Regions from separate parts of the Actinoplanes sp. NPDC051405 genome, predicted to be linked through region 1. Evidence: predicted binding sites of a transcription regulator. Region 1 holds the regulator's gene; the other holds the start of a gene.
What was found. The regulator HspR, encoded in region 1, represses chaperone genes until heat shock. The targets are predictions, from matches to a motif close to TTGAGTNNNNNNNACTCAA.
Positions count from the first base shown of each region.

Region 2: the regulator HspR is predicted to act here: its motif matches at 3,005-3,023, upstream of lon (endopeptidase La).

Region 1 is NZ_JBVJIR010000009.1:350,440-356,727, reverse strand. It holds gene ACZ6S4_RS21605 (sugar efflux transporter) at 1-974, shown strand, start outside; gene ACZ6S4_RS21600 (cation:proton antiporter regulatory subunit) at 997-1,494, shown strand; gene ACZ6S4_RS21595 (cation:proton antiporter) at 1,507-2,712, shown strand; gene ACZ6S4_RS21590 (hypothetical protein) at 2,936-3,382, shown strand; gene ACZ6S4_RS21585 (heat shock protein transcriptional repressor HspR) at 3,388-3,828, opposite strand; gene dnaJ (molecular chaperone DnaJ) at 3,856-5,058, opposite strand; gene grpE (nucleotide exchange factor GrpE) at 5,138-5,761, opposite strand; gene dnaK (molecular chaperone DnaK) at 5,758-6,288, opposite strand, start outside.
Region 2 is NZ_JBVJIR010000001.1:65,532-71,819, reverse strand. It holds gene ACZ6S4_RS00400 (sensor histidine kinase) at 1-1,011, shown strand, start outside; gene ACZ6S4_RS00395 (FadR/GntR family transcriptional regulator) at 1,036-1,722, opposite strand; gene ACZ6S4_RS00390 (MFS transporter) at 1,732-2,913, opposite strand; gene lon (endopeptidase La) at 3,098-5,350, shown strand; gene ACZ6S4_RS00380 (Fpg/Nei family DNA glycosylase) at 5,428-6,228, shown strand; gene ACZ6S4_RS00375 (MFS transporter) at 6,254-6,288, shown strand, end outside.

The DNA.
Region 1 (6,288 bases):
GGCGCCGGCTGCTGATCGCCGGCGCGGTGGCCGGCCTGATCGGCACCGGCCTGACCGCGGTCGTCCGTGACTACTGGGTGCTGCTCGCCCTGGCGGTCACCGCCTTCGCGCTGGCCGGGTCGCTGTTCCCGCAATCCTTCGCGTACGCCCGGCAGGTCCTCGAACGCGACGACCCGTCCCGCGCCGCGCTCGGCATCAGCGCCCTGCGCACGGTCTTCTCGCTCGCCTGGGTCGCCGGTCCGCCGCTGGCCGCGTTCCTGCTCGACGCGGGCAGCTTCGTCTGGGTCTACGGCACCGCCGCCCTGATGTACGCCCTCGCCGCCCTGGTCGCGATCTTCTGGCTGGACGAGGTCCCGGCGCCCGCGGCCGCTGCCCCCGACACCCCGGACGCGCCCGTCGACGACCGCCTGGACGCGCCGAGGTGGACGCTGTGGCTCACCGCCGCCGCCTTCACCCTGCTTCAGACGCCGCTGACCCTCGCGGTGCAGGCGCTGCCGCTGTTCATCAGCACCGACGTGGGCGGCGATGTCGGCGATGCCGGTCTGCTGCTCGGGCTCTGTGCCGCCCTGGAGATCCCGCTGATGCTGGGCCTGGGCGTGCTGGCCACCCGGCTGCCGCTGCGCGGGCTGCTGTTCGGCGGGGCCGCCTGCGGTGTCGCGTACTACGCGCTGGTCGCCGTGGCCACCGACCTCTGGCTGCTCATCGGCGGGCAGCTGCTCAACGCGCTGTTCATCGCCGCGGTCTCCGGGCTGGGCATCTCCTACATGCAGAACATGCTGCCCCGGCAGCCCGGACGGGCCACGACCCTGTTCACCAACTCGTTCCCGCTCGGCGCGATGCTGGCCGGGCCGCTGTTCGGCGTCGCCCAGCACTTCGACTACCGGCTTGCGTACTGGCTGTGCACCGGACTGTGCGCAGCCGGGCTGCTGCTCCTGATCGTGGTACGTAACGAGCGCATACCGCAGCCGGCCTGACTGATCCGTTACCGTTGGAGGCGTGCGCGTACGGGTAGAGCAGACTCCACTGCCGGGCATCGGTGTCCGGCACGACCTGGTGACCTCGTCGGGCCGTACGGTCGGGGTGGTCTCGCACCGCAACGGCCGCCGCGACCTGGTCCTCTACGACGTGGACGACCCCGACGCCTGCCTGGCGTCGATACCGCTGACCGACGACGAGGCCGAGGCGCTCGCCGACGTCCTCGGCGCGTCCCTCATGCTCGGCCAGCTCGCCGGCCTGCGGCAGCAGGCCGCGGGTCTGCTCACCGAGCAGATCGCCCTGCCCGCCGGCTCGCCGTTCGTCGGCCGCCGCCTGGGTGACACCCGCACCCGCACCCGCACCGGCGCGTCCATCGTGGCCGTCCTGCGCGACCGCGAGGTGATCGCCTCCCCCGGCCCGTCCTTCGGTTTCGAGGCGAACGACGTCGTCGTCGCCGTCGGCACCCGCGAAGGTCTGGACGGCGTCACCGCCATCCTGGCCGGCGACACCGGCGACTGAGCCGCGCCGCCAGTGCACAGCACGACAATCCTGCTCATCGAGGTGGGCGCGCTGCTCTTCGCGCTCGGCATGCTCGGGCGCATCGGCCGCCGCTTCGGCCTGTCCCCCATCCCGCTCTACCTGCTGGCCGGGCTCGCGTTCGGCCACGGCGGGTTCCTGCCGCTGTCGGCCAGCCAGGAGTTCATCGAGGTCGGCGCCGAGATCGGCGTCATCCTGCTGCTGGTCATGCTGGGCCTGGAGTATTCGGCGAGCGAGCTCGTCGGCAACCTGCGCTCGGCCGCGCCCGCCGGCGTGGTCGACGCTGTCCTCAACGCCCTGCCCGGGGCCGGTTTCGCGTTCCTGCTCGGCTGGGGCTGGGAGGCCGCGCTGGTGCTGGCCGGGATCACCTGGGTGTCGTCGTCCGGGGTGATCGCCAAGGTGCTCGGCGACCTGGGCCGCATCGGTAACCGCGAGACCCCGGTGATCCTGTCGGTGCTGGTCATCGAGGACCTCGCGATGGCGTTCTACCTGCCGCTGGTGACCGCCGTGCTGGCCGGGGTGGGGCTGGTCGGCGGGCTCAAGGCGCTGGCCGTCGCGGTGCTCACGGTGGTCGCGGTGCTGGTCGTGGCGATCCGGTACGGCCACGCGATCTCCAGCTTCATCTCGGTCAAGGACGCCGAGGCGCTGCTGCTCAGCGTGCTGGGGCTGACGCTGTTCGTCGCCGGGGTGGCCGCCGAGCTGAAGGTGTCCGCTGCTGTGGGAGCCTTCCTGGTGGGAATCGCGCTGTCGGGGCCGGTCGCCCACCACGCGACGCAGATCCTGTCGCCGTTGCGCGACCTGTTCGCGGCGGTCTTCTTCGTGTTCTTCGGGCTCTCCACCGATCCCGCCGCGGTGCCGCCGGTGCTGCTGCCCGCGCTGGGCCTGGCCGTGCTGACCATGCTGACCAAGGTGCTGACCGGCGTGATCGCCGCCCGCCGGGCCGGCATCGCGCTGCCCGGTCAGGTGCGCGCCGGGCTGGCCCTGATGCCGCGCGGTGAGTTCTCGATCGTCATCGCCGGACTGGCCGTGGCGTCCGGCGTCGAGCCCGAGCTGGCGCCGCTGGCGACCGCCTACGTGCTCATCACCGTGGTGACCGGGCCGATGCTGGCCCGCCTGTCGGACTACGCCTGGTTCAAGGCAATGATCCGGAAAAGGTCGGCTGTGCGCCGGCCGGTGGAAGCCGTTCCCGCTGCTGAATGACCTTTTCCGCGCTCAGCGAGCACTAAGCTACTGACCAGTATCCGAAAGTGATCTCTGACGACTTCCGTAGAACACTCACCTCGCGCTAACGTGTCGCCGCGACAACAACGTGTTATCGGGTGACCAGCGACTCGCCGGATGCAGGGGGATGCCTTCCCAGCGGGTCAGCACGGCCCTCTGCCGGGGAGGACGGCGGCATGAGTGAGCTAAACGAGGCGGCGTCGTGACCGTGCGTGAGTCGGCCTTCTTCGGGTTCGTGAACCCGGTCGATCCACGGCCGGAAGAGTTGCAGGCCTGGGCCTACCACCCCGAGGCCGTGCCGCTGGACGCCATGCCGTCCGACTGGGACCTGCTCATCGCCGGTGACGTGCTCGCGCCCACCCTGTTCGAGCTGGCGATGGACCGGCAGTGCCCGGCCCGGCGCTTCGCGCTGCACTGCATGTACATCTACGCGGCCGACGGTGTCCGGCCCAACGCGACCTCCCAGCGCAAGCGCCGCCTGAAGAAGTACGTGGAGCGCGCGGAAGAGGTCGGCGACGAGCCGATGGCGATGTGGGCGCACAACTGCCGGGTGCTGATGACCCGCCCCGAGCTGTTCGAGTACGAGGACTGGATCGAGGGTGGCCTGGTGCGCCACCCCCGACGCCTCGCCGCTTTCGGTCGCCGCTAGGGCTCCTACCGCTCGCCGGAGCGGCGCGGGCGCCACACCACCAGCGCGGTCGATGGCCGTTCCCGCCGCACCAGATCGCGCCCAGGGTACGGCCCAACCGACTCCAGCTGAGCAATCCGCTGGTACGCCTCGCCGAGCTGCTGTTCCAGCTCGACCACCCGTTCCTGCAACTCGCCCACGAGCTGTTCGAGCCCGATGATCCGCTTGATGCCGGCCAGGTTGACGCCCTCTTCCTGGCTCAGCTTCTGCACCTCACGCAGCAGCGCGACGTCACGCTCGCTGTAGCGGCGACCGCCGCCACCGGCTCGGCCGGGCTGCACCAGGCCGAGCCGGTCGTACTGACGCAGCGTCTGCGGGTGCATCCCGGCCAGCCGCGCCGCGACGGAGATGATCAGGACCTTTGCGTCGGAGGCCTGCTCCCACGAGACGCTGATCTCTTCATACATGTGCCACCTCCTGACAGGGGTCCTGACCTAGCCGCGGCGCAGCCGGGCCTCGATGCGCTCCCGCTCGGCGTTGGGCGTGAGCTTGGCGAACTGCTCGAGCGCGTCCCGGGCCTCGGTGGGCACCGCGCCCGGGGACGGGACCTGCACCTCGACGGTGACCAGCAGATCGCCGGCCTGGCCGTCCCGGCGCTGCACACCCTTGCCGCGTGCCCGCAGCGTGCGGCCGCTCGGCGTGCCGGCCGGCACCCGCAGCGTCACGGGCGTGTCCAGCGTGGGGACGCGCAGATCGGTGCCGAGCACCGCCTCCGCGAACGTGATCGGCACGGTCAGCGTGATGTCGTCGCCGGTCCGCCCGAAGATCTCGTCCGGCCTGACCTTGACCTGCACGTACAGGTCTCCGGCGGGGCCGCCCTTGTCGCCCGGCTCGCCCCGGCCGGAGAGCCGGATGCGCTGGCCGTCGGCGACCCCGGCGGGGAAGCGGACGTTGATCGTGCGGTTCTTGGTCACGCCGCCGGTGCCCCGGCACTCGGGGCACTTCTCGTCGACGATGCTGCCCGCGCCCTGGCACTCGCGGCACGGCTCGGAGAAGCTGAACGACCCCTGGTTGCGGGAGATCAGCCCGGAGCCGTGACACTGCGGACAGGTGCGCGGCACCGTGCCGGGCTTGGCCCCGTTGCCGTGGCAGGTGTCGCAGACCCCGGGCGACCGCAACGTCAGCGGCAGCGTCGTGCCCTTGACCGCGTGCGCGAAGTCGAGCGTGACCTCGGCCTCGACGTCCCGGCCACGCTGGGGTCCCCGGCGGGCGCCCGCTCCCGCCCCGCCGGCGCCACCGCCGGAGAAGATGGAGCTGAAGATGTCGGAGAAGCCGGCGCCGCCGAACCGGCGGTCACCGGACCCGCCGCCCTGACCGGCCCCGCTGAATCCGCCGCCGAACAGGTCGGACGGGTCGAACTGGGAACCGCCCGGACGGGCGCCGCGACGGAACGCACCCGAGCCGAACAGGGAGCGCATCTCGTCGTACTCGCGGCGCTTCTTGTCGTCGGAGAGCACGTCGTACGCCTCGGACGCGGCCTTGAACCGGTCCTCGGCGTCCTTGTTGCCGGGGTTGTGGTCCGGGTGGTTCTCCCGGGCGAGCTTGCGGTACGCCTTCTTGATCTCGTCGGCGGAGGCGGACTTGCCCACCCCGAGAACGGCGTAGAAGTCCTTCTCCAGCCAGTCCTTCGAACTCATCGAGCCCACCTCCTCCACCGGATCGTCGTCATACGGGCCGAGGTCCCGCCCACCGTGCGGTGGGCGGGACAGGTGCTCGTCACTCGGGGTCGGCGACCGCGACCAGGGCGGGCCGCAGCAGCCGCTCGCCCAGGGTGTAACCGCGGCGCATCACCTCGACGCAGGTCGGCTCCGTGACGTCGGCCGACGTCAGGTGCGCGACAGCCTCGTGCCGGGTCGGGTCGAAGGGGTCGCCCTTCTCGCCGAAGGCCACGAGCCCCAGCTTGCCGACCGACGCGCCGAGCGCCTCGGCCACGGTGGCGAACGGACCGTTCAGGTCACCGTGCTCACGGGCCCGGTCGATGTCGTCCAGCACCGGCAGCAGCGCGGTGAGCACCGAGCCGGTGGTCTGCTCGGCCGCCACGCTGCGGTCACGGTCGACACGCTTGCGGTAGTTGGCGTACTCAGCAGTCACTCGCTGCAGGTCCCGGGTGCGCTCCTCGAGCTCGGTGCGCAACGCCTCCAGTTCGGCGCCGAGGGCGGGCGTGTCGACTACCACGCCCTCCTCCGGCTCCTCGGCAGCGCGGTGCGCGCCTCCCGTGGACTCCTCCTCGGCCTGCTTGGCCACCTTGGTGTCCTTACCTTTCACGTCGATCTTGCGCCGGTCCCGGATGACGACGCGCTCGGTTGCCTCACCGTCGTTCCCGTCGTCGGACCGGCTCACTTCTTGTCGTCCTCGACGATCTCAGCGTCCACGACGTCGTCAGCGCCGCCGGCGTTCGGGCCCGCGCTCGCGCCGGCCGCACCGGCACCCGCGCCGCCCGGGGCACCCTGGGTGCCGTCGGGGCCGGGAGCGCCCTGCGTGCCGTCCTGGTTCTGCTGCGCGTACAGCAGCGAACCCGCCTGCTGGGAGACCGAGGCCAGCTTCTCGTGCGCGGTCTTGATCTTCTCGATGTCGCTGCCGCCCAGCGCGCCGCGCAGGTCGCCCAGCGCCTCGCTGATCTGGTTGCGCGAGTCCTCGGGCAGCTTGTCGCCGCTCTCGGCCAGGAACTTCTCGGTCTGCCACTGCAGCTGCTCGGCCAGGTTGCGCGTCTCCGCGTCCTCCTTGCGCTGCTTGTCCTCGTCGGCGTGGTCCTGGGCGTCGCGCATCATGCGCTCGATGTCGTCCTTCGGCAGCGCGGAGCCGCCGGTGATCGTCATCTTCTGCTCCTTGCCGGTGCCCATGTCCTTGGCGGCCACGTGCACGATGCC
Region 2 (6,288 bases), on a different contig from region 1:
TCGATCCGCATCGGCGGTTCCGTCGTACGGCGGCTGTCGGTCCTGCGCACAGCGGCGAACGAACTGGCCCATCGGCGACTGCCCGAGATGGTCATGCGGGTGCGGGCGGGTGAGCAGATCGACGTGGACGGCGACCCGCTGCGCCTGTCACTGGGCGACGACGAGATCGCCGACGTCGGGGCCGCGCTGAGCGAGGTGCAGCAGAGCGCGATCGACTCCGCGGCCGGCGAGGCCGCGCTGCGCTACGACATGAACAAGGCTCTGGTGAACATCGCCCGCCGCAACCAGACGCTGGTGGACCGGCAGCTCCAGGCCCTCGCCCAGGCGCCGGCCGGGGACGCCGCCGCGGAACGTGCGACGACCCGGGTCGAGCAGCTGGCCGTCCAGATGCGCCGGCACGCCGAACATCTCGTGATTCTCGCGGGCTCGGCGCGCAGCCGGCGCGGATTCGGCCCGGAGCCGCTGGCCCGGATCATCACCCGGGCGGCGGGCGAGGTGGAACACGCGGAACGGATAGAGATCGGCCTGCTGACGGACGCGGAAGTGCCGGAGCCGGCCGTGACCGACCTCGGGCATCTGCTCGCCGAGCTGCTGGAGAACGGTACGACGTTCTCCCCGCCCGACACGCCGGTGCGGGTGTCGGCCGAACGGGTCCCGGACGGCGTCACGATCGAGATCGAGGATCAGGGCCTGGGGATGTCCCGGTCCGTCCTGGACGAGACCAATCGCCGGCTGGCCGAGCCGCAGGAGTTCGACCCGGCCAAGAGCGCGCGACTCGGCCTCTTCGTCGTCGGTTTCCTGGCTGCTCAGTGGGGGATCGGTGTCGTACTGCGGCCGTCACCCCACCGCGGCGTCATCGCGACTGTGACGCTCCCGCTCGAGCTGGCCGTCCCGGTGGCCGCACCGGTCACAGCACCGGCCGGGGGAGCGCGCCGCTCCAACGCGGCCAAGCTGGTGGGAATGGTCGCCCAGGGCCGCCGAGGTACCCGGCGGGCCGTAGAGGACAGGTAAGGCGGGTGACGAGCGGCCACGCCGTCAGGACGGGGTGGACGGCTCGGCGCCCTGGATCATCGGCTGGAGCAGCGTCGACATGGTGGCCGCCGCGCGGTCGGAGTCGCCGTCAACGATCGCTTCGACCAGGTCGGTGTGCAGCTGGGCCAAGGCGTCCGTCTCGCCGGTCACGTCGTGCAGTTGCACCTCCTCGAACACGCCGAGCAGTCCCTCGTAGACCTCCTGCATCAGCGCGTTGTGGGTGGCGCCGACCACCGCACGGTGCAGCGCGGAGTCGGCGCGCACCCGCGCGTGCGCGTCGCCGCCGGCCCAGGCGTTCTGCCGCTCGTGCAGGAGCGCGACCAGGCGTTCGGTGTCGCCCTCGGTGCGGCGGACCGCGGCGATCCGGGCGGCCGCGGCGTCCAGCGCCAGCCGCAGCTCCAGGCTGTCGCGGCGGGAGGTGGCCGCGACCCGGCGGGACACCGACGAGCGCAGGTCGGACGTCGACACCACGAAGGTTCCGCGGCCCTGCTCGCGCCGCAGGATGCCGGCCTGCACCAGCGAGCCGATCGCCTCGCGTACCGTGTTGCGCCCGGCGCCGCTCCATTCGACCAGCTCGGACTCGGTCGGGATCTTGCCGCCCAGCGGCCAGATGCCGTCGGTGACCTGGGACCGGAAGAGGTCGGTCACGCGGGTGCTGAGGGCGGCGCGATCAAACATCGGGCGGGACACGGGTGCAGCCTAATCGGCGGGCGCGGGGACCGGCCGGCACGCGGCCCAGCCGGCGCCGAGGGTGATCAGCAGGGTGGCCGCCAGCAGCACGTACGTCGAGTTCCAGCCGTCGCTGAGCTGGTTGATCGCGCCGAGGGTCAGCGGGCCGACGCAGCCGATGCCGTAGCCGACGCCCTGGACCAGGCCGGACAGCCGAGAGGCGCTCTGCGGGTCGGCCGCGCGGGCGCCGATCAGGGTCAGGCAGAGCGGGAACGTGCTCACGCCCAGGCCGAAGGCGGTCGCCCAGACGAAGGCGCCGGCCGCCGGGGCCGTCAGCATGCCCCCGTAACCGACGCCCATCAGCGCGACGCACACCACGACGATCGGATAGCTGTTGCGCATGCGCTTGGTCAGCGGCGGCACCACGAAGGCGGCGATCAGGCCGAGCCCGGCGAACCAGGACAGCAGCAGCGCGCTGGCGGTCGTGCTCAGCCCGGCGTCCTCCAGCATGGCCGGGAACCAGGTCACCAGCGTGTAGACGTGCAGCGTGGTCATCGCCATCAGGCCGATCAGGCCCAAAACCAGTGGGGTACGCCAAAAGACGGGTGCCGGGGCCGGGGCCGGTATGGCCGGGGCGCGGGACCGGGGAACCGCGATGAACCACAGCACCGCCGCCACGGCGGTCACCACGGCCCAGGCGCCTGCTGCCGTACGCCAGCCGTACGCGTGGGCCAACGGCAGCGCGAGCAGCGGCGCGGCCAGTTGGCCGACCTGGAGCAGCACCATGTACATGGTGCTGACCGCGTTCAGCCGCTCCGGGAAGTGCTGCTTCACGATCGGGATCAGGATGACGTTGGACGCGCCGACCCCGGCGAAGGCGATCACGGTGGCGACGATCATGACGGCCGGGGACCACGCGACGGCGCGCAGCAGGATGCCGGCGGTGGTGGCGGTCACCGCGAGCGCGGCGGTACGTTCCAGGCCGAGCCGGCGGGCCAGGGGTGGGGCAGCGAACGCGGCCACCGCGAAACAGGCGGTCACGATCGTGCCGATGGCCCCGGCGACCAGCGGCCCGAAGTGCAGATCCTCGGCGGCGTCCCCGGTCAGCACGCTGAATCCGGTCACGGCCGTGCGCAGGTTGAGGGCGGTCAGGGCGACGGCGAGCAGGATGCCCCGGGCCAGCCGGGCCGGGGCGAGCGTGGTGGTGGACACCGGACCAGTGAAACATGGGATTATGGGATGAATCTAGAGCGAGTGATTTTCGCCTGCAGTGAACACCGGAAGATCGGGAACGGCCCCGAGGTTGAGCGCGACATACTCAACTTCTCGGAGGTACCGAGTGACCAGCAAGCGACTCCCCGTGTTGTTCCTTGACGACATCGTCCTGCTCCCCGGCATGGTTGTCCCGATCGAGCTGGATGAGGCCGCGCAGGCCGCCGTCGACGCGGCCCGCACCTCGGCCGGCTCCGAACTGCTCATCGCCCCGCGCCTCGAGGACCGCTACGCGACCCACGGCGTCGTGGCCAGCCTTCAGCAGGTCGGCAAGTCCCGCGGCGGGTCGCCCGCCGCTGTCCTGCGTACGGGCGTCCGCGCCAAGATCGGCGGCGGAGTGACCGGACCCGGTGCGGCCCTGTGGGTCGAGGCCGAACCGGTCACGCCCACCGCGGCCACTGAGCACGCCCGCGAGCTCGCCGCCGAGTACAAGCAGCTGGTGGTCTCGGTGTTGCAGCGCCGTGAGGCGTGGCAGGTCATCGATTCGGTCAGTGCCATCGACGACCCCGGCGACCTGGCGGACACCGCCGGCTGGGCGCCGTACCTGTCCAACGACCGCAAGCGCGAGCTGCTGGAGACTGCCGATGTCGAGGCCCGGCTGCGGTTGCTGATCGAGTGGACCGGTGACTTCCTGGCCGAGTCCGAGGTCAGCGACAAGATCGACAGTGACGTCCGCGAGTCGGTCGAGAAGCGCAACCGTGAGTACCTGCTGCGTGAGCAGCTCAAGGCCATCCGCAAGGAGCTCGGCGAGGGCGAGGCCGACGGCAGCGACGACTACCGCGCCCGGGTCGAGTCGGCCGAGCTGCCGGACAACGTCCGCGAGGCGGCGCTGCGCGAGGTCGGCAAGCTCGAGCGCGGCGGCGAGCAGAACCCGGAGGCGGGTTGGATCCGGACCTGGCTCGACACCGTCCTGGAGCTGCCCTGGAACGTCCGGACCGAGGACGCCGTGGACCTCGACGCGGCCCGGGCCGTCCTCGACGCCGATCACCACGGGCTGGACGAGGTCAAGGAACGCATCGTGGAATACCTCGGTGTCCGGGCCCGCCGCGAGTCCCGGGGCCTGTCGGTCGTCGGCGGCCGCGGCTCCGGCGCGGTGATCCTGCTGGCCGGGCCGCCCGGCGTCGGCAAGACGTCGCTGGGTGAGTCGGTCGCGCGCACGCTCGGCCGTAAGTTCGTCCGGGTCGCCCTCGGCGGCGTCCGCGACGAGGCGGAGATCCGCGGCCACCGCCGTACGTACGTCGGGGCGCTGCCCGGACGCATCGTGCGGGCCGTCCGGGAAGCCGGTTCGATGAACCCGGTCGTGCTGCTCGACGAGGTCGACAAGGTCGGCAGCGACTACCGCGGTGACCCCGCCGCGGCGCTGCTGGAGGTGCTGGACCCGGCGCAGAACCACACCTTCCGCGACCACTACCTCGACCTGGACCTGGACTTGTCCGACGTGCTGTTCATCGCGACGGCGAACGTGCTGGAGACGATTCCGCAGGCGCTGTTCGACCGGATGGAGCTCATCTCGATCGACGGCTACACCGAGAGCGACAAGGTCGCCATCGCCCGCGACTTCCTGGTTCCCCGCCAGCTGGAGCGGGCCGCACTGTCGCCCGGCGAGGTGACGGTCACCGAGGACGCTCTGCGCGAGATCGCGGCCAATTACACCCGGGAAGCCGGCGTACGGTCGTTCGAGCGCCTGCTGGCCAAGACGTTCCGCAAGGCCGCTCTCAAGGACCTGCCCGTCACCATCGGGCCCGCCGACCTCAAGGGCCTGATCGGGCGACCGCGGTTCCTGCCGGAGTCGTCCGAGCGGACCGCCGTGCCGGGTGTCGCCACCGGCCTGGCCGTGACCGGGATGGGTGGCGACGTGCTCTACATCGAGGCCTCGCTGCTGCCCGGTGACAAGGGCGGGCTGTCGGTCACCGGCCAGCTCGGTGACGTCATGAAGGAGTCGGCGCAGATCGCCCTCTCCTACGTGCGGGCGCACGCCGAGGAGTTCGGCATCTCCCCGGAGCAGCTGGATCACCCGATCCACCTGCACGTGCCCGCGGGCGCGGTGCCCAAGGACGGGCCGTCGGCCGGTGTCACCATGACCACCGCGCTGGTCTCGCTGCTGCTCGGCCGCAACGTGCGCGCCGAGGTGGGCATGACCGGCGAGGTGTCGCTGACCGGCCGGGTCCTGCCCATCGGCGGCGTGAAGCAGAAGCTGCTCGCCGCCCAGCGGGCCGGGCTCACCGAGGTGTACCTGCCGCAGCGCAACGAACCCGACCTCGACGAGGTACCGGCCGACGTGCTGAAGGCGCTGACCGTACACATCGTCTCTGACGTCCGGGAGATTCTCAGCTCGGCGCTGGAGCCCGTGTCCGCCGGCATGGTCGCGGCCGCCTGAGGGTAGTTGCCGTACAAAGGAAGCCGCCCGGGCGCTCGGCCCGGGCGGCTTCCGCGTCCGCCGATCGGGGAGAAACCATGCCGGAGCTGCCGGAAGTCGAATCGGCGCGGGCGGTCATCGAGCGGGCCGGCCTGCGCCGCGAGATCGTCGACGTGGACGACTCCGACACGTACGTGTGCCGTCCGCACCGGCCGGGCCAGATCCGCGCCGCGCTGGTCGGGCGGGCGCTGACCGCGGCGCACCGCCGGGGCAAGAGCATGTGGTGCGATGCCGGCGACGACGGCCCCGAGCTCGGCATCCACCTGGGCATGTCCGGCAAGATCGTGATCGCCGACCCGGACGGCAGCGAGATCGACGGCGGCGACTACTGGGAGGGCCGCCGCGGGCTCGGCGACTACCGGTGGGGCCGTTTCTCGCTGACGTTCGCCGACGGCGGCCGGCTGATGCTGGTCGACCCGCGCCGGCTCGGCCGCGTACGCCTGGACCCGCCGATCGCCTCGCTGGGCCCGGACGCGGCCACGATGACCCCGGCCGAGTTCCGGGCGGCGCTCGCGTCCGGCACGGCGCCGGTCAAGGCCCGCCTGCTCGACCAGGAGGCGATCGCCGGGATCGGGAACCTGCTGGCCGACCAGATCCTGTGGTCGGCGCGCATCAACCCCGGGCGCCGGGTCGACCGGCTCACCGCCGACGACGTCGACCGCCTGCTGCGGGCCACGCGCCGGGCCGTCCGCTCGGCGATCAAGGACGGCGGGGTGCACACGCTGGGGATCATCCCGTTCCGCATCCCCGGAGGCCGCTGCCCCCGCGACGGCGCGCCCATGGTCAAGAGCACGGTCGGCGGGCGGACGAGCTGGTGGTGCAGCCGGGAACAGGTCTGAACGGGCTCGCGTGGGGTAGGTGTTCATGGTGACGGAGAACAACGTGGGGCTGCGCTCCGC